DNA from 3 places in the Vreelandella aquamarina genome. Region 1 is predicted to be linked to each of the others. Evidence: predicted binding sites of a transcription regulator. Region 1 holds the regulator's gene; each other region holds the start of a gene.
The links. The regulator FliA, encoded in region 1, starts transcription of late flagellar genes. The targets are predictions, from matches to a motif close to CTAAAGTTNNNNNNNNNNCNGCCGATA.
Positions count from the first base shown of each region.

Region 1 (6,752 bases):
GCAGGCCAGCAATGTCCACCACGTTGTCGAGCATGCGCGTAAAGATCGCCACGACGTTGCGATAGCGCTCCCAATCAAACCGCGGCTCGGGGCCGAACGGTTCGATCACGAACTTGGTCAGGTTGACCGAGCCCAGCAGGCAAGCTCCCTCTGGCGGTAGCGGCTGCTCGCCGCAAGGGTTGGTCGCGCGGATATCTTCGCAGAACCAGTTGTTGTTCATGCGATTGACCTGATCGATCAAGATGAAGCCCGGCTCGGCGTAGTCGTAGGTGGAGGCCATGATCGTGTCCCACAGCTCGCGGGCCTTGATCACCTCGACAATACGGCAGGCCACGCGACCCTGATCATCCACCGTGTAGCCCTCTTCTACCACCGGCCAGTCGCGGTAAATGATGTCGTCAGCGCTCACGTCCTCTTTTTCACCTGGGTGCAGCGGAAAGGCCAGCGGCCAGTCGGCGTTGTGCTTCACGGCTTCCATGAACTCGTCGGTGATCAGCAGGCTCAGATTGAACTGACGCAGCCGCCCAGCTTCGCGCTTGGCCTGAATGAACGCCCGCACGTCAGGGTGGCCCACATCGAAGGTACCCATCTGCGCACCGCGACGGCCCCCGGCAGATGCCACGGTGAAACACATCTTGTCGTAGATATCCATGAAGGCCAACGGGCCATTGGTGCCCGCGCCTGCGCCAAACACGAACGCGCCCTTATGGCGCAGAGTGGAAAAGTCGTAGCCGATCCCGGCCCCTGATTTCAGCGTCATTCCCGCATCGACCACGGAATCGAGAATATCGCGCATGGAATCCCGAATGGTGCGCGACACGGTGCAGTTGATCAGGCTGACGGCGGGTTTATAAGCTTCGGCGCCGGCATTGGAGAGAATGCGCCCGGCGGGAATGGCACCGTTCTCCAGCGCCCAGCGGAACTTGGGCAGCCACTCGTCGGCGCGATCTCCCTCGACGGCCGCCAGCGCCCGCGCTACGCGCTCGAACGTCGCCGAGACGTCCTGATCCACCGGCTGGCCATGGCGATCTTTCAACCGATATTTGGCATCCCAGATCTCTCTAGAGGGGGCCTGTAGAGGGACCTCACTGGATGTCTTCATCGCCTTGGCTGCGGTGTTCATGTCACGAAACTCCTTCACGAGGGATCAATAGCGGCTGAGAACGGCTCGATTATACGAGGCATCGCCAAGGAGTATAGCCCCGACTTTCTACTATATGGGCCGTCTTTTTTCATCAAACACACTAGATATAGAAAAATCAGCACCTTACCCTTTTGCTTATTCCCAACACGCTATAGGCTTAGGGATTTCGATGACGATACGACCTATGAACCTCACACGCGCCCTTAACGCTATCTCCTACGCCCTCTCCGCCCTACTTCTCGCCAGTCCAGCGCTGACGCAGGCAGCGACGTTCAATGTCAACACCACCGAGCGTCACGAGCACTGGCAGTCGATGGCCCTCACCCTGGGCGACGAACGTCACTTCCGTGCCGTAGAAACCCACAGCTACTCCGACGCTACGCTCAGCGTGAACGCGACCCAAGGCGTCTGCGATCTGCCTTGGCTAGAGATGCGGGTCACGCTAGAACAGCAGCAAGGAGAGAGTCGCGCGGTAAACCTCGTGCCCACGCGGCTGCGCATCGATGATCAGCCAATCGTCGATACCATGGCCGAGTTCATCACCGAACGCGGTGATGACGGTTTCTACGCCCACTTCTATCTGGGCGATATGGCGCAGCTGATCGAGGAGATGCAAACGGGGGAACAGCTCTTTCTGGGCTTCGATCAGAACGAGCAGGAGCCGTGGTACATGACCTTTAGCTTGGCAGGGGCAGACGAAGCCTTGGCGCGGATGCAGGCGCTATGCGCTGGCGCGGCTACCGAGGCACCCAGCGCGCCTTAGAGCACGCGCTCTTCGGCCAGCTCTACCCGGTTGCGTCCGCTGCGTTTGGCTCGATACATGGCCACGTCGGCGCGGGCCATGAGCGTTTTACAGCTATCGCCTGGCTGCCAAATCGCCACGCCAATGCTCACCGTGATGGGTTGCTCAAGACCGTTGACGTGCAGCGTCGCGACGAGGCTACGCAGCCGCTCCGCCAGGCCGACGGCAGCGTCCATGTCCGAGTGGGTCGCCAGTACCACGAACTCTTCGCCGCCCCAACGCCCCAGGTGGTCGCAGCCGCGCAGGGACGTCTCCACTAGGCGCGCCAGCGACACCAGCACGTCGTCGCCGACGCTGTGGCCATGGGTATCGTTGATCTGTTTGAAGTGATCCACGTCGAACAGCAGCAGCGCAAAGGCCGCGCCGTATCGCTTGGCCGCCACCAGCTCTGCATCGATGGCTTGTTCGATACGGTAGCGGTTCCACACCTGAGTGAGCGGATCGAAGTGCGCCAGCTGCTCCAAGCGCTGGTTCGCGGCGGCCAGCGCTTTACGCTCACGCTCTAAATGCATGTTCAGCGTGCTGATCTCATAGGCGGAGATGGCCAGAGTCAGATCTTCCCCCAGGTCCATGACGGCCAGTCGCTCGACGCGCTGCCACGCCTCGCTCTTGCCCACCACCTCTTCGCACCAGGCCGCCGACGGCGCGACCATCACCGACGGTAACGGTGCCGAGGTCGGCTGCATTGCCCAGTAGAGGGTTTCCACCTGCTCGGGCCGGAAGAATATCAGCCAGCCACGCTGGGCAGGGCTCATGGGTAGCGGTACGGCCAGAATGCCGCACTGTTCGGGCATGCGCAGCGATGCGGTCAGCGGCTCGCTTGCAGCCCCTCGTGTGCACCAGGGGCCGCTATGCCGATGGGCTTTCTCCAGGCGTTTGACGAACTGGCAAATCACCGCCGCTTCGGGGGTATGACCACAGGCGTAAACACTGCCTTTCAACCACAGCGCCACACCGTGGGCGCGGAACAGCGAGCACCACGTCTCTGCCTGAGCCTCCAACAAGTCGGCGGGACTTTGCGGCTCGCTCCGGGCATTCGTGGATAGCACCAGGCTATCCTGCACGCGCTGCAAATAGCGGGCCTCTTGTCGCGCCCGAAGTAGCAACAGCCGCTGGGTCGCCATCTGCACCAGCGTGCGTACGGCATCGCGCACCGGGGGCGATACGGGATGCGGCGCTGCCGAGTGACAAAACAGCAGGCCCCATAGCCCATTATCGCCCTGCATGGCCAGGCTCAGCGAACCGCGTACGCCTAGCCGCTGCAAGTAGCGCTGGCGCTCCGGCGCAGGGGCTCGTAGAAAACAGTGGCGCAGATCGACGTTCTCACCATCTGGCGTACACGGCAGCGGCGGTTCGGCGGGGGCACACACGTCATAAATCAGGCGAACGGGATGCCGTTCGTAGGTTCGGCGTAGCGTGACGGGAAAGTCACTGGCCGGGAAGCGCTGCCCCAGCAGCGCAGGCAAAGGACCACCTTGCGCCTCGGCGACGATCAGCCCGTGCCAGTCGCTATCGAAATGGCACACCGACACACGGTCGTGGCCGGTCAACTGCTGCACGGCGTTCACCAGCACATCCAACAGCTCTTCTTGATGGGTCGCTTCGGCCAAACGCATCAAGCGCTCGTTGACAGTGCCTAGCAGTCGCCGTTTGCCCAACGGATTAAGAGGTTCGAGCTCGACGATCACATGGTGATGGGTGCGGTGAGCGTGGATCTGCAGCCGCGTGGTGGTATTCGGTGGCCGGAAGGCCAGGGGGCTCGCCAGCCGCTGCTGCCCTTGAAGCTCTTGGCGCAACCGCTGACTCAAACGTTTACCCAGGACGCTGGCAGGCGTCAGCGCCTGATGCTCTTGATCCACCACCCCTAGCAGCTTGGTCAAATGACGGCTGACCGCTTGAATGTGCTTACTCTCAGCATCGAGCACCATGACGGCGCCAAACGATTGGAGTAGCGAGTGATGCTTCGACACGAAGATAGCCTCGAGATAGTGCTTTACCCCTCGACCTGCTGCCGTAGCAACAGTTCAACGCGCCGGTTGGCTGCTCGCCCTTCCGAGGTAGCGTTACTTTCCATGGGTTGGGTGTCGGCGTAACCGACCGCCCGCATACGTGAAATGGCAATGCCTTGCCGTTCTAATTGGCGCACGACCGCAATGGCACGCCCTACCGACAGTTCCCAGTTTGAAGGAAACCGCGACGTCGAGATAGGCACATTATCGGTGTGGCCTTCAACGGAGATTTGACCGTCGAAGGTCTCCAGTACGGAGGAGAGCCGTTCTAACACATCTTGCCCTTGAGGCGTTAGCACATCGTTCCCGCTGGGAAACAAAAGGCTGTCATCGATGCGCAGGGTCACCCCTTCTTGACCCTGGGAGACGCTCACACCGGGTATATCCAACCCTGCCATTTGAGGCTGCAAGCCATCATGACGGGGGTGGATACCGGTGGCGAGACTGGCCAGCGGCAGCGATGTCACGGCGCTGGCGGCACGCATGGCATCGCTATCGCCCCCTTCGCCACCGCCCGGCGGCGTCAGGGCCAGCAGCAGAACGAACAGCGTGATGAGCAGGGTGAGGACATCCAGATAACTGGTCAACCAGCTTTCGTCGCTCTCCCCCGCCGCAGCGGGCAGCTCCAGGGCATGCCGTGAGTCGCGGTCGAGCATGGCATTACCCTTTGAGTGCGGAGCCTACGTCGGGACGCGGTTTGACGTTGGCGTCACGGATTTCATCATGGTAGTTCGCCACGAAAGAGTTGAGCGTCTCTTCGATGAACGATGGCAGGCGACGCTTGGTGATCAGAGAAATGCCTTCTAGCACCATGTTCATGGTGATCAAACGCTCTTCGGTGCGCCGCTCTAGTTTGACCGCAATGGGCTTGAACACGAGATTGGCCAACAAAATGCCGTAGAACGTGGTCAATAGCGCCACCGCCATACGCGGGCCGATGACCTGCAGATCACCCGCATCCATCACTTCGAGCATGTTGACCAACCCCACCAGCGTACCAATCATCCCGAAGGCGGGTGCGTAGGTCGCCATGGTGCGAAAAATCTGCGCTTCGGCGTGTTCGCGGGCTTTCAAGCGGGCGATACGCCAGCGCAACATGTCGAAAATCTCATCCTCTTTGGTGTTGGCGATCACCAGTTGGATGCCGGTGCGCAGAAACGGGTTACGGGTGTGCTCGAGCTCCCGCTCTACGGCACGCACATCGCCTTTGAACCATAGCCGCGACATGGCGACCAGTTCGTTGATGTCGTCGCGCACGTACGTATTTTCACGGCGGAATACCAAGCCCACCAGACGAACCACCCGCAATACTTCCTTCAACGGATAGCTGATGAAGGTCGCCGCCAGCGTACCGGTGATCACGATGGCCAAACCCGGCAAATTGATAAAACTTTCGGGCGACTCTGCGGTAAAGAACAGCACGCTCACCAGCAGCAACATGCTGGCAAAGATACCGATCAGCGTAGATGGGTTCATCAACGGCTCCTCGCCGGTTAGGGTTAGTGAGTTCCAGGGTTAATCGTGTTCGTGCAGGCGCGCCCGCAGGCGGCTCACCGCCTGGCTGTGCAACTGGGACACCCGCGACTCGGTGACGCCCAGCACGGCACCGACCTCTTTAAGATTCATCTCTTCTTGGTAGTAGAGCGCCATCAAGAGCTTTTCACGCTCGGGCAGTGCTTCGATGGCCTCGATCAGCGTTTGCCGCTGCTGCTCGTCGAGCAGCTGGTCGAACGGCCGGTGCTGGGCATCGTCCCCGGCGGGCTCGCCGCCATCGGCGACCAGCTCTTCGAACGGCAGCAGTTGGCCGCTATTGGTGTCGTTCAACAGCTGTTGGTATTCGCTCAGCGGCATCTCCAGCTCGCGGGCAATTTCACCCTCTTCAGGAGGACGCCCCAACCGCTGCTCTAGACGACGCACTGCGTCATCCATCGCCCGCGCCGAACGGCGCACGCTGCGCGGCAGCCAATCGCGGGTGCGCAGCTCATCCATCATGGCACCGCGAATCCGCTGGCTGGCAAACGTTGCAAACGTTGCGCCCTGGGCAGCGTCGAAGCGTCCCAGCGCTTCCAACAGCCCGACCATGCCCGCCTGGATCAGATCATCTAGCTCAATACTCGCGGGCAACCTTACCTGCAGCGTTAAGGCCTGACGTCGCACCAGTGGCATGTATTGGGTTAACAGCTCACTCTGTTTGATCCTGCCTTGTGCTGTATACATCCTCGTGCCTCGCGGCTAAACGACCTTTACTGATAGTTCACTATCACCTGTAAACCCTGCACGCGTACCGGCCGCTGGCCGGGGGACAGGGCAAATCGGAAGTGCAGCGGCGCATTAGCCAGCGCACCTTCCAGCGCGGTGGTGCTGCCACGCATGCCCGACAGTGCTACACAGCGCTCTGGGTGACACAGCCACGCGTTGATAGGCTGGCTGGGAGGCGCCTCGAACCGCCACTGAACACGGGACAGGGTCGCCGCCCCCAACGGGATGCCTGCCGGTGGCGCAATCGCCTGACTGTTGCTGGTGCGGTCACTCATGGCCACCAGTACGCCCGGCACGTCGCGACTCCAGCTGCCGGGGGTCGCCGCCTGTACGTCAAGCGACAGCAGGGCAGCACTCAGCATTGCGGCGAGCGCTAACCGCCCAATGCACGACTGTACAACGTTTTTCCACACCGGTAAGGCCATCGGTCTCATACGTTGGTCCCCATGCTGCATCATTTTCACCTCGGCGGACAGCCGTTCAGCGCGCTAGCAGTAGCAGCTCGATGTCCAAGTAGTGCGCGGCGGCATCACGCAAA
Region 1 covers NZ_CP024621.1:133,945-140,696, reverse strand. The annotation lists gene CTT34_RS00655 (adenosylcobalamin-dependent ribonucleoside-diphosphate reductase) at 1-1,123, opposite strand, end outside; gene CTT34_RS00650 (hypothetical protein) at 1,314-1,907, shown strand; gene CTT34_RS00645 (sensor domain-containing diguanylate cyclase) at 1,904-3,916, opposite strand; gene CTT34_RS00640 (OmpA/MotB family protein) at 3,940-4,611, opposite strand; gene CTT34_RS00635 (motility protein A) at 4,616-5,431, opposite strand; gene CTT34_RS00630 (RNA polymerase sigma factor FliA) at 5,471-6,172, opposite strand; gene CTT34_RS00625 (flagellar protein FlhE) at 6,199-6,648, opposite strand; gene CTT34_RS00620 (hypothetical protein) at 6,695-6,752, opposite strand, start outside.

Region 2 (6,752 bases), 380 kb from region 1:
AGGCCGAGGCGCTATTTAGCAGCACGTTCAAGCAGGGGAAACGTGTTTTCGCCTGTTGAATCAGCGTCTCCAGCGAGTCGCTCAGAAAGTTGCAGGGAAGTATCTCGCACTCCCTTCCTTTGCCACGAATCACCGTGGCGACTTCTTCGGCCTCCCCTCGGGAGCTGTTGACATGCAGGGCGATATCGAAGCCCTTGTCGGCCAATGCTTCCGCAAAATGGCGGCCAAGGCGTGTGGCGCCGCCGGTAACAAGTGCCGCAGGTGTCGGCATGACGAGTCCCTCGCTGTGTTGTGAATGACGCGCGTTGATACCCCAGACTTTCTGCGTGAGCGCAGCGTTTGTCAATAACTTGTACAGAGCTTGAACAAAATGGCCAACGGTCTACTCTGTGGAAGCGCGGTTCGATACTGTGCATCAGCGCTTTACATCAGCCCGTCGAACCATGACGGCGCGGTGAACGTCGCGGCTGTTGGAAAGCATCTTGTCAGCGTCTTTGTCTCGTTACTCCATCATCGGCTTTTATCTGGGATGTCGCTATGCCAACAACGTCGTCACATGCAACACCTAGCACCCGGTACCACGAGTGCGTGATTTCAGTGGGGTCCAATATTGAACCAGAGCACCACTTCGCCCAGGCGCTAGAGATATTGAGCAGTGAATGCGAACTGGTGGCTCGCTCCGAAGCCGTCCGCACGGCACCGGTCGGCTTTCAGCAGCAGCCCGATTTTCTCAATGCCGCGCTGGTGGTGCGCACCACGCTAGAGCGTGATGCCTTCAAAGCCTATTTGAAAGAGGTCGAGCACCGCCTGGGGCGAGTGCGTGGGCCGATCAAATCCGGGCCGCGAACCATGGACTTGGATATCGTGGCCTGGGACGGCGACGTCGTGGACGACGGCTACTTCCAGCATGATTACGTGCGTGGTCCAGTCGATGACGTGCTGGCGGCCAGCGGGCGCTCGCTCAGCGCAGGCCCGGCTTCGTAACTCTGTACGCGCATGCGCGATATTATTGAGGTATAGGCCTCACGTTTCGTGGTTATCGGTCGATAATGATGCTAACCACGCATGTCGCGCTCATTTCGAGGTCACTCCCGTGATCAGCCTTGCGACTAATATCACGTCGCTACTGGTGATGAACCATCTACGCAGTAGCCAGCAGGCGATGCAGACCTCCATGGAGCGTCTGTCGTCGGGGCTGCGTATTAATAGCGCCAAGGATGACCCGGCAGGTCAGGCGATTGCCAATCGCATGGGCGCACAACTTCGCGGTATGAACCAGGCGATTCGCAATACCAACGACGGCATTTCGATGGTGCAAACCGCCGAAGGCGCGTTGGACCTGATCAACGATAGCCTGCAGCGCATCCGCGAACTCAGCGTGCAGGCGCTCAACGGCACCAATTCATCAGCGGATCGGGCGTCTATCCAGTTAGAAATCGACCAACGGTTGGAAGAGATCGATCGCATTGCCGAGCAGAGCAACTTTAACGGCATTCGGCTGATCGAGAGCGATAAAACGCTCAATATTCAGGTAGGGGCCAACGCCGGGGATGTGATTGGCGTGCGCTTTTCGGCGATGGGGCGTCAGGCACTGGGGTTGGATACCTTCAGCGTGCTGGACGACGACTCGGCCACGCCCAATCCGATGGATGTCGTGGATGAGGCCATGAAGCAGGTGGACCGCCAGCGCAGCTATTTAGGCGCGGTACAGAACCGCTTCGAGAGCGTCATCGACGGGCTCAACACCAATATCATCAATACCTCCGCAGCCCAGTCGCGTATTCAAGACGCCGACTACGCACAGGAAGTCTCGAACTTCATCCGCGCACAGCTGCTTCAGCAGGTGGGTATCGCGATGCTGACCCGGGTGAACCAGCAGCCGCAGACGATTCTGAGGCTGCTGGAAGGGCTGTAGTTAGACGTCGCCCATCACTGTTAGTCGATGATGCCCTGTTCCCGCGCCATGGCGTAGGCCGCCTGTGGGCCGTTCCATAGTGAAGGCAGCAGAATCAGCGACACCGGGATCGCGGTGATTACGATGAACTGCTGCAGCGCGCTAATTTGGCCTGCGCCCATGTACAACAGCACGGCTGCCATCAGTGCCATGGCGATTCCCCAGAAAGCGCGCATGTAAGGGCTGGGGTCATCATGGCCTGCGCCGACGACGGCGATCGCGTAGCTCATGGAGTCGCCGGTGGTGGCCACGAAAATCGTGGTGAGCAGCAGAATCGCCAGCGCCATCCAGGTGCCACCGGGCAGCGCTTGCGCCACCGTGAGGGTCGCGACGTCGAACTGGAAGTTATTGAGCGCTTCGGTCAGATCGATCACACCCGTCAACTGGTAGTAAATGCCGGAACCGCCCAGTAGCGTAAACCACACGGTGGTGGCAATCGGAGCGAGTACGGCCACCGCCAGAATCATTTCACGAATGCTGCGGCCCCGTGAAATGCGCGCCACGAAAATCGCCATCAGCGGTGCATAGCCGATAAACCAAGCGAAGAAGAACACCGTCCACCACTGCATCCACCACGCTGGGGCGGTTTCTGCGGTCATGGTGGCCATGGTGAAAAACTCGCTGACATACGCGCCCATGCTGGAAACGTAGGTGTTCACCAAAAACAGCGTGGGGCCAAACACCACAATGATGGCGCCAATGGCTAAGGCCAGCAGCACGTTGAAGCGGCTCAGCAGTTGGATGCCTTTATGCACCCCGCTCATGGAAGAGAGCACATAGATGGCCCCTAACACGGCCAGGATGATGAGCTGGCCCGTGTAGCCTTCCGGCAGGCCAAACAGCTCATGCAGGCCAAAACTCACCTGCGTGGCCAAAAAGCCGATAGGGCCTACCGTGCCCGCCACTAAGGCAATCACACAGCAGGCATCCACTAAGCTGCCCAGCGGGCCACGCATCAGGCGTTCCCCAAAAATCGGGTAGAGCAGCGTGCGCGGCTGCAGCGGTTGGCCTTTCACGTAGTGGGCGTGGGCCAGCACCACGGCGGTGAGCGATCCCAGCACTGCCCAAGCCATAAAGCCCCAGTGCATGAACGACTGCGCCAGCGCGCCGGAGACCGCTTCAGCGGTGCCCGCCTCGGTATCAAAGGCGGGTGGGGTGACCACGAAGTGGTACACCGGCTCGCCCGCGGCAAAAAACACCCCGCCACCGGCTAACAGCGTACACAGAATGATCGAGAGCCACTTAAAGGTGCTCATTTCTGGTGCATCGAGATTGCCGATTTTGGCTTTCGCTGCCGGCGTTAACGCCACGCCAATCGCAATGAAAAACGTCAGTAGAAGCAGCAGCTGAAAATAGCTGCCCAGCACCAGCGCCGTCCAGGCAAAGCCTGCGCTGATAGAGCTGGCGACCCGGTCGATGTCGTAAAACGAGAGCCCGAGGAACGCCACGATGAAGCCGATGCTGAGCACCAGCACAATAGGATCACCGAGGGAAAACCGCGAGGGTCCCTCGGCATGTTGGGGAGGTTGGTTCATGTCGAACACCTATGAATGGGAGTTGGCAGGAAAGAGCGGGGAATACGTTAGCTTAACAAACCAAAGCGTGAGCCGACTTAACGGCGCAAGAGCGCTAAGCGAGACGCTAGTCGTCCAGGCCCGTTTTCAGAACAAAAAAAAGCGCCATTCAATGAATGGCGCGAGGACAGGAAACTGAACACAGTATACCGTCGGATTAGACCAAAGTCTAACGATCTGGTGAGAAATGTTTGAAAATGGTGCACGCTGCGGATTGATCGCACCATGTTGGACGTTTGATGCGTGTTATCTGCTAATGGAAGGCGTATAACGTCATGAATAAATTGTAAAAAACAAAAAATGGCAACATTGCTGCAACGGCCAGGGCAATCATTGTATACAAGGTGCCTTACGCTATGACACAACGCCCCGGCTTTGCCACACCCACTTTTCTCTCTAGCGTGCTCGGCGGCGCGGCACTGTCGCTACTGCCGATGAGCGCACTGGCAGACATGACGCCCATCCGTTTCCAGCTCGACTGGCGTTTCGAAGGCCCCGCCGCCCCCTTCTTGATGGCGGCTGAGAAAGGCTACTTCGCTGAAGAGGGCTTGGATGTGCAGATTGATTCCGGCAGTGGCTCGGCGGGGGCGGTGAACCGGGTCGCCTCCGGGGCGTATGAGATGGGCTTTGGCGACATGAACGCGCTGGTCGAATTCCTGGCGGAAAACCCCGAAGGCCCCGGTATTCAGGGCGTTTATATCGTCTATGACGGTACGCCTGCGGCGGTATTTGCCCGTAAAGAGAGCGGGATCGAAAGCCCCGCTGACCTAGCAGGTAAAACCATTGCCGCCCCGGCCTTCGATACCGGCTATCGCGCTTGGGGCATCTTCGCCGCGGCCAACGGCCTGGAAGCCGATGCGGTGGAGTGGCAGAACGTCGACCCTACGCTGCGTGAGACGCTGCTGACCCGTGGCGACGTGGATGCCATCACCGGGTTCTACTTCACCAGCCTGCTAAACCTAGAAGAGCGCGGGATGAGTGAAGATGACCTGACCATCATGCCGTTCCCGGATTATGGCGTGCCGCTCTACGGCAACGCGATTTTGGCTAGCGAAGCCTTCGCGGAAGCCAATCCCGAAGCGGTTCAGGGATTCTTACGCGCCTTTAACCGCGCACTGGGTGAGACGCTGGACGACCCGGAAGCCGCCATCGAGTACGTAAAAAACCGCGATGGCTTGATTGATGTGGAGATGGAAACCCGCCGTTTGAAGCTGGCGCTGGAGAGCGTGGTGGATACCCCCGATGCCCGCGAGTTTGGCGTGGGCGGCGTGGATGACGAGCGGTTAATGCAGGCGATTCAACTGGTGGCGGATGCCTATGAACTGCCCACGCTGCCGTCGCCCGACCAAGTGTTTGATTCCCGCTACCTACCGCCGGTAGAAGAGCGCAGGCTGCTGCCGGAGGCCGAGTAATGTCGGCAGCGTTTGTCCGCTTTGATGACGTAAGCCTGGCCTACGACGGCACCGGCAATGCCATTGAGGATATTAATCTCGATATCCACGAAGGCGAGTTTGTCGCCTTCGTGGGGCCTTCCGGGTGCGGTAAATCCACCTTTATGAAGCTGTGCACTGGGCTGCACGCGCCGACCCAGGGCAGCGTGCGCGTGGATGATGCACCTGTGACCGGACCGCTAAAAATCTCCGGTATGGCGTTTCAGAACGCCAACCTGCTGCCCTGGCGCACCACCCTGGATAACGTGCTGCTGCCGCTGGAAATCGTCGAGCCCTACCGAAAGCAGTTCCGCCAGCGCCGGGAGGAGTTTGTGGGCTGGGCGCGGGATTTGCTTGCCACGGTGGGCTTGGCCGAGCACGAAGATAAATACCCCTGGCAGCTCTCGGGTGGTATGCAGCAGCGGGCCTCGATTTGCCGCGCACTGATTCATCGGCCGCGCCTGCTAATGTTGGATGAGCCCTTTGGCGCGCTGGATGCCTTCACCCGCGAAGAGCTTTGGTGCGTGCTGCGGGATTTATGGGAAGCCCAGCGGTTTACCGTGGTGCTGGTAACCCACGACCTGCGTGAAGCCGCGTTCCTGGCCGATACGGTCTACGTGATGAGCCGCCGCCCTGGTCGCGTGATCGAGCGCCGCACCATTGAGCTGCCCCGGCCTCGGGCGCTGGAAACCACCTACGAAAAGCCTTTTATCGATCTGGTGCAGGAACTACGCGCCCAGATTGGCGAAGTGCGCAGTACTTAACGGACATGAATATGACCCATAACAGCAAGCTGATTGAACGGCTAGCGCCCTGGATCGCCGTGGCTGTCCTGGTGGTCGTGTGGGAAGCCTCGGTGAGGCTCTTCAACGTACCCAGCTTTATCTTCCCAAGCGCGTTAGACACCCTACAGGCGCTGGTGACGTATTCAGGGCCGATTGCCATGCACTCCTGGCAAACGTTTTGGACCACGCTGATCGGTTTTGGCTTGGGCGTCGTGGTGGGGCTGGTACTGGGCTTTATCGTCGGCTCGTCGCGCTTTCTCTATAACGCCTGCTACCCGCTATTAGTGGGGTTTAACGCCATCCCGAAAGTCGCTTTTGTGCCCATTCTGGTGGTCTGGTTTGGGATCGGCTCAGTGCCCGCCATCCTCACCGCGTTTTTGATCTGCTTTTTTCCCATCGTGGTGAATGTGGCCACGGGGCTAGCGACGCTGGAGCCCGAGATGGAGGACGTGCTGCGCGTGTTGGGTGCGCGGCGTATCGATGTGCTGCTCAAGGTAGGCCTGCCTCGCTCGCTGCCGTACTTTTTTGCCTCGCTCAAAATTGCCATCACCCTAGCGTTCGTAGGCACCGTGGTATCGGAAACCGTGGCCTCCAATCAAGGCATTGGTTATCTGATGATGAGCGCAGGCTCGCAGATGCGCATGGGCTTGGTATTCGCCGGGTTACTGGTGATTAGCGCCATGGCCATGGTGATGTACGAGCTGTTCGCACTGCTAGAAAAACGCATGACCGGGTGGGCCCACCGGGGGCAACACCGCTAGCGTCCACCGCGCTTACCAGCTATACAGCAGCGAGGCGCTGGTGGTGGTGTCGGTGCGCTCGGTGGCGTCTTCCGGAGGTTGGGAGTTGTGCTTCACTTCATAAGAGAGGCGCAGCGACAGCTTGGCATTGAGCCGGGCAGTCAACGCCGTCAGCGAGCGGGCAGTGGTATTTTCATCCGTGTACTCCACCGACATCTCTTGGGAAATATCTGCGTACTCGGAAAACCGGTAGCGATAGTCCAGAGCGG
Region 2 covers NZ_CP024621.1:3,613,850-3,620,601, reverse strand. The annotation lists gene CTT34_RS17070 (SDR family oxidoreductase) at 1-271, opposite strand, end outside; gene folK (2-amino-4-hydroxy-6-hydroxymethyldihydropteridine diphosphokinase) at 538-984, shown strand; gene CTT34_RS17060 (flagellin N-terminal helical domain-containing protein) at 1,094-1,915, shown strand; gene CTT34_RS17055 (BCCT family transporter) at 1,936-3,489, opposite strand; gene CTT34_RS17050 (ABC transporter substrate-binding protein) at 3,885-4,940, shown strand; gene CTT34_RS17045 (ABC transporter ATP-binding protein) at 4,940-5,722, shown strand; gene CTT34_RS17040 (ABC transporter permease) at 5,734-6,504, shown strand; gene CTT34_RS17035 (DUF481 domain-containing protein) at 6,517-6,752, opposite strand, start outside.
Region 2: a site for FliA is predicted at 1,023-1,049, ahead of CTT34_RS17060 (flagellin N-terminal helical domain-containing protein). Genes of this name have one in related genera too.

Region 3 (6,752 bases), 690 kb from region 1:
GTGATAACCAAACGCTCACCCTAGAGCTGGCGTCGGCAGCGCTGCTGTGTGAAGTGATGCGCGCCGATTACGACAACAGTGATGAAGAGCGCGCGGCGCTGAGGCACATGCTGATGGCGCGCTATCGGCTCAACGAGCAGGATGTCAGCGAGTTAATGGCGCTGGCAGAGGCGGAGGTCGATGACGCGGTGGATCACTATCAGTTCGTCAGCCTGATCAAACAGCACTACGGCTACGAGCAGCGCTTGGAGCTGGTCAGTTTAATGTGGCAGCTGGCCTGGGCCGACGGCTCGCTCGACCCTCTTGAAGAGCATCGGATTCGTCGGCTGGCTGATCTGCTGCATATCAGCCATAGCGACTTTATTCGCAGCAAGCTTAACCAGTCACCGGAAGAACCCTCTTTCCATCACGATACCCACGGCAAAGGAGCGCCGAAACGCCCATGAGTAACACGCAGGATGCGACGAACTTAACCGAGCTGATCCACACCATGGAGCAGATGGAGCGGGAAAAAGAGCAGGTCAGCGTGGACGACGTGGTGCATGCGGTGGGGCGGCGCTCGTTTGGGCCGCTGCTGCTGTTGGCAGGCTTGATTACGCTGGCGCCGATTATTGGCGATATTCCCGGTATGCCAACGCTGATGGCTGCTCTGGTGCTACTGACGACAGTGCAGCTCTTGATTGGCCGAGAAACGTTCTGGCTGCCTGGCTGGTTGCTGAACCGCTCCCTCTCCCGGCATAAGTTCGATAAAGCGCTACGCTACATGAAAAAGCCCGCTAAGTGGGTAGATAGCTTGTTGGGTGTGCGCTTGGCTTGGATGACCGGCTACATCGGCATCCGTGTCACCGCCTTCATTTGTCTGCTGGTCGCCTTGGCCATGCCGCCCATGGAGTTCATTCCATTCAGTGCTAATGGTGCTGGGCTTGCGCTCACGCTGTTTGGATTGGGGCTGGTGGCTAGAGATGGCCTCATGCTAGCACTAGGGTTCTTGCTGACCGGCGTGACCTTCACGGTAGTAGTGATGAACCTCGTCTAATGCTTTACTAGGCACTCTCGCGATTGGTCTAAAAGCAAGAAGGAGCTATGTGCCTACGATGAGCCACTCACCCTCTCCCCATTCACCGCCGCCGCCCAAACCGCCTCACCAACAGTCCGTATGGGAGCGACGTGTCGAGGCGGCGCTGTGGAATTCCCGTTTTTTGGTCATGCTAGCGGTAGTGCCGAGCTTATTAGGCTCGCTGATGCTGTTTATCGTGGGCACGCTGGATATCTTCAAAGTGGTGGGCGATGTGCTGCACTACTACTTGGTGGATGACACCCGCAACATTCACGACACCTTGGTGCCCGATATCATTATTGCGGTGGATATCTATCTGATCGCCATCGTACTGCTGATTTTCGGGCTAGGCGTGTATCGGCTGTTCGTTTCGCGCATCGACCAAGCTGAAGTGCGTTACCCCGCACACCCCTTCAACGTTGCCTCGCTGGATCAGTTGAAAGACAAAATCGCCCGTGTGGTGATTCTGGCCGTGATTATCGAGTTTTTCCGAGCCGTCGTGGATATTCGATTCGCGACACCCTTGGATGCGATCTACCTGGCACTCTCCGTTCTGGCGCTGGCCGCCGCGCTCTACTTGATGAGTTTGGCGCATAAAGGAGAGTAGTCATTAACAAATAGTTATTAACAAGTAGTGATCGACAGTGAGGAGTGGCGTACGTCGTTAATCCTCTTCCAACAAGCCAGTCACCAGCGCGTTGAGCTGCTGCTGGAACTGGCCACCGGGCGATGGCGGGGTTGGGTCTGAGGTAATCACCACCGTCATCTCCCGCTCGGGAATCACATATAGCGCCTGCCCGCCGTATCCTCTTCCGTAAGCGACGTGTTCATCCGCTAACGTCGTGATAAACCAGCCAAAGCCGTAGCCATCCCCTGTCCAGGGTGATTGGCCTCTGGGCGTCCATGAATCTTCTACCCAGCCTTCAGGCAGCACGCGCTGGCCATTGGCCACGCCGTCGTTGCGGTACAGCTCCCCAATCGCAATGAGCGCGCGAGGGGAAAGCTGCATATCGTTACCGCCAAAGTAGATCCCTTGAGGGTCTTGCGGCCATGGGGGAATCGCAATACCGAGTGGTTCGCCTAACAAGCGCTGGGCAAGCGCGAGGGTGCTTTCACCGCTGGCCTGAGTGAGTGCTGCTGACAGCAAATGGCTGGTGCCGGTGGAGTAGAGCATGCGCCCGCCGGGGCGGTCGACGAACGGGCGAGTGAGTGCATCGTTTACCCAATGGGCGCTGGCTACCCAAGCGCCATAGTTGCTGCCCGAAGTACGCTCTAATCCCGCTTGTTGCGCCAGTAAATGCGCTACGGTGATGTCGTTCACTTGTGGGGCAGCAGCGCTGGGCACACTATCTAGTAGCGCCACCAGCGGCTGGTCAACGGACTCAATGACGCCCGCCTTGATCGCCGCCCCGGTGATGGCGGCTAACACCGTTTTAGACAGCGATTTGACGTTGGCAGGTGCTGCAACGCCTGGGCCCCCTTGGTGATGTTCATGAATGATGTTGCCGTCATGAGCGACCACCACGGTGTGTAGGCGATCGAGTGCCCGAGCTTGCTGTTCGAGTGCTTGCAGTGAATTGGGAGAGGGCATTTGGGCGACCACGTGGGTGGTTGTCACAGCACTCAGCACGCATGTCAGCGCAAGAGCAATGGTTTTCATGGCAGCACCTAAGAAAGGAAAAGTAAGGTTCTGAAAACCGTGATGAAGCAAGGTTCCCTCAAAGAGGCAATCATGGCGATTACGCAAATCGTTAAAAAGCCTGCTACGCTAAAAGCGCCTATTGAAGGGAAGCAACCCTTTGATTTCCATGAAACGCTAAAGCAAGGAGTGCCGTTATGCGTAACATTATCTATATCATCGGCCTGATCGTTGTCGTCCTGTTTATTCTTTCACTGCTCGGTCTGCGTTAGGTCGTATTCTCAACGACTTAGTGCTATTTGAGTGCTCTGAAACGCCCGCTTCCTTCCAGCGGGCGTTTTCTTTACTTGTCTTGTGCTTCTGTACATCGGTTAGGCGCAGTCAGCGGCACCTTGCCCAAACATATCGAACATCAATTCTCGACCGAGTGGCGTCAAAACGAAGCGACCGTAGTCGTTAAGCATGGCGACATCGCTCTCTTCCAACGTCTTCTGACAAAGCGCCCAACGAGGGTGCTGATGGCGCAGCGCGTCCAGCTCCTGGCGTGACAACCCACGCTGCGGCAGCGTGATCGTTTCGAGCACGTGGCCGCTCTCATACAGCAGCTCTGCCATGCTAGAAAGGCAGTGGCGTAAGCTACGCTGAATGTGAAAAGAGGCAGTCGACGCAGAGGGTAGCGCTTCAGCGGGCATGGGGTGTGGCTCCTGCAATCGCAGCGAAATGGAGTTGCTGCGGTGCATTGTAAAGCAGGGCTGGGTGTTAGACCAAGGTCTAAAGAGGCGGTTGAGATAGATGTCATGGAATCGCCACACAGCTGGCCCATACTCCGCCATGCGTATGGTAAAGCTGATCCGCACAGTAGGATAAATCTCGTACCGAGTGGTTTTTTTCCCTAAAGTTAAGTAGCAGTGGGCCGATAAGTACCATGAGTGAATTAACGTAATTGAACAGTATTGATAAGGGGCGTCAGCACGACAGGCGGCTTTTTCAAAAAAGGACGGTAATGTATGGCTTCCATTTCTTCATTGGGTATTGGTTCAGGGCTTGATCTCAACGGCTTGCTCGATCAGCTGCAAGACGCTGAGCGTGGAAAGCTGGCCCCCATCGAACGGCAACTGGAAACCCAGCAAACCAAAATTTCTTCCTACGGCCAGCTACAAACGGCCCTTTCTGCCTTTCAGGACGCAGCGGATGCTCTCAACGACAGCACACTGTATGAGAGTCTCTCGACCAACGTTAGCGGTGAAGCATTCACTGCCACGGCCAATGGCGAAGCGCAGCCCGGTAGCTATAACGTATCCGTTACTCAGTTAGCCACATCAGGCACTCTGGCAACCGCAGGCGTGTCGGATTCAACCACCGCCCTGACCACAGAAGCGACCACGCTGACACTCAATTTTGCAGGCGCTGATCAAGCTGACGTTGAGGTAGACATTGCTGCCAACAGCACGCTTGAAGAAGTACGCGATGCCATTAACGCGAAAGGAGATAGTGGTGTCTCTGCCTCTATTATCTTTGACGGTGAAAACTACCGACTAGCGCTCAATTCCACGCAAACCGGTGAAGACGCGTCTATTTCAGGCATAACGCTAGGGGCGGCATTTGGCGGGCAGTTGGAATCAGAGTTTACGCAAGCAGGCCAAGATGCGGTGCTTAATGTCAACGGTGTGGCCATCACCAGCCCTTCTAATCAGGTAGAAGGTGCGATTCAGGGCGTCACGCTTAACCTTCAGGCGGAAGGCGATAGCACAGTTAAAGTCGAGCAAGATACCCGTGCAGTACGCGAAGCGATTACTGGCTTTGTCGATGCCTACAACGATCTAAAAGGCACCATTGGCGAACTCACCAGCTTTAATGCTGAAACGGGCGCCGCTGGGGAGCTGCTGGGCGACAGTGCGGTGCGCACGGTGGAGTCGCGTTTACGCAGTGTGCTGGGTGGAGGTATCGAAGGCCAGTTCTCGATGCTGACGGATATCGGTATTTCGTTGCAGCGCGACGGTACCTTGGAAATGGATAGCGGCAAGCTAGACGATGCTATTGCCAATAATCAGGATGCACTCTCCGCCTTTTTTGCCGGCGCTGCCGATAACGAAGGCATGGCAGGCCAAGTCAACCAAACCATCGAGCAGTTGCTAGGTACTAATGGTACGGTATCCGGCGCGATTTCTGGTGCTGAGAATCGCATTGAGTCGCTGGGTGAGCGTTACACACGCATGGAGCAATCCATCGAGCAGACCATCTCTCGCTACCGTACCCAGTTTGGCCAGTTGGATACGATGATTTCTCAAATGAACCAAACCAGCAGCTACCTCACCCAGCAGTTTGATGCGCTGGATGCTCAGTTAGGCCGTGATTAAATTTAGCTTGCTGTCGAGTCATACAAAACGCCTGCGCTAAGCAGGCGTTTTTGTTGGGGTAATGGGGTATTCGTAGTTAAGTGATAAAAAAGACCTAAAGTTAGCCGTTGTTCCGTCGATAAGATTGCTATTAAATTCAGTCGAAACGCCACCACTGGCGCAATGTATGAATGACTGTGGGTTTAGCCTTTTGCACCGAGGAACATCTGCATGGCGACAATAACCTCCCTAGGCGTCGGCTCTGGCCTGGATCTCACCGGCTTGTTGGATCAGCTACAAGCGGCTGAGCGCGGCAAACTGGCACCCATCACGCTCCAGAAAAAACAGCAGCAGGCGAAAATTTCTGCCTACGGGCAGCTGCAAACGTCGTTGAATAGTTTTCAAGACGCTTTAGCAAAGCTCAACGACCCGAAGCTTTATCAAAGCCTTTCCGCAAACGTACGTGGCGATGCCATTAACACCACTACGTCCGCCAGTGCCTTGCCCGGTAGCTATCGGGTAGAGGTATCGCAGTTAGCTACCTCTGGCACCCTGGCCTCAACCCGTGCGACTGACCGAGACACCGCGCTAGACCTTCAAGGCGCAACGGCGCTACGGCTGGATTTTGGCGGTGCGGATTCTATTGATATTGATATCGCCCCTGGCAGCAGCCTCTCCGCGATACGCGATGCGATTAATGCCAATAAAGACGCAGGCGTCAACGCCACCATTATCAACGACGGCCAGGGCTTCCGGCTGGCGCTCAGCTCTAAAAACACTGGGGCGGATGCCTCTATCGCCAGCTTTAGCTTTGTCGATACCAGCCAAGCCCCGGCAGTGACAGTGGCAGGGCCCTTTGGCGAAGATGCCGCGACTAAGCGCGCCGGTGAAGATGCCGCGCTCACGGTCAATGGCATTTCCATTAGCAGTGCCAACAACCAAATAGAAGGTGCCATTCAAGGGGTCACGCTGAACCTAGCCGAACTCAGCATTGCCGATGGCGAAGCGACGACTAGCACCATCAACGTAGAGCGCGACACGCTAAAGCAGCGCGAAGCCATTAATGGCTTTGTAAAAACATTTAACGATTTAAAAGGCACCATTGGCAAACTCACCAGCTTCAGCGGCGATGCCGAAACTGCTGGTGAACTGGTAGGCGATAACACCGTACGTACTATTGAAGGACGCCTGCGCAGCGTGCTAACGGGCGGAATAGAAGGCGGCGAGCTCTCTACGCTAAGCCAGCTAGGCATTACCCTTCAGCGAGATGGCAAATTAGAAGTTGATAACGCAAAACTAAATGACCTAGTAGCCAATAAACCCCAAGCGCTAAGTGATTTTTTCGCAGGTGATACCACAGAGAACGGAATGGCAGGGAAGCTAAACACCACCGTAGAACAGATGCTTGGCAACAACGGGGTAGTGAAGCTGGCCATTAGCGGTGCTGAAAACCGCGTGAAAAGCCTAGACGAGCGTTTTGAGCGCATGGAAGTGACCATCGAGCGCACCATCAGCCGCTACCGCACCCAGTTCGGCCAGCTAGACGCCATGATTGCGCAGATGAACAGCATGAGCAGCTACCTCACCCAGCAGTTTGATGCACTAGATGCCCAGCTAGGCCGCAAGAGGTAGCCTCCCTTAAGCTGACCGCTAGCCCCCATTTCAAGGGGGCTTTTTCACTTCTGTGCCAGGGTGAGGGTGGAAAGAGCCAGTGTAAAAA
Region 3 covers NZ_CP024621.1:3,308,348-3,315,099, reverse strand. The annotation lists gene CTT34_RS15765 (tellurite resistance TerB family protein) at 1-446, shown strand, start outside; gene CTT34_RS15760 (exopolysaccharide biosynthesis protein) at 443-1,036, shown strand; gene CTT34_RS15755 (YqhA family protein) at 1,095-1,664, shown strand; gene CTT34_RS15750 (serine hydrolase domain-containing protein) at 1,722-2,717, opposite strand; gene CTT34_RS18610 (hypothetical protein) at 2,790-2,924, shown strand; gene CTT34_RS15745 (hypothetical protein) at 3,068-3,388, opposite strand; gene fliD (flagellar filament capping protein FliD) at 3,704-5,053, shown strand; gene fliD (flagellar filament capping protein FliD) at 5,264-6,664, shown strand.
Region 3: a site for FliA is predicted at 5,148-5,174, ahead of fliD (flagellar filament capping protein FliD). Genes of this name have one in related genera too.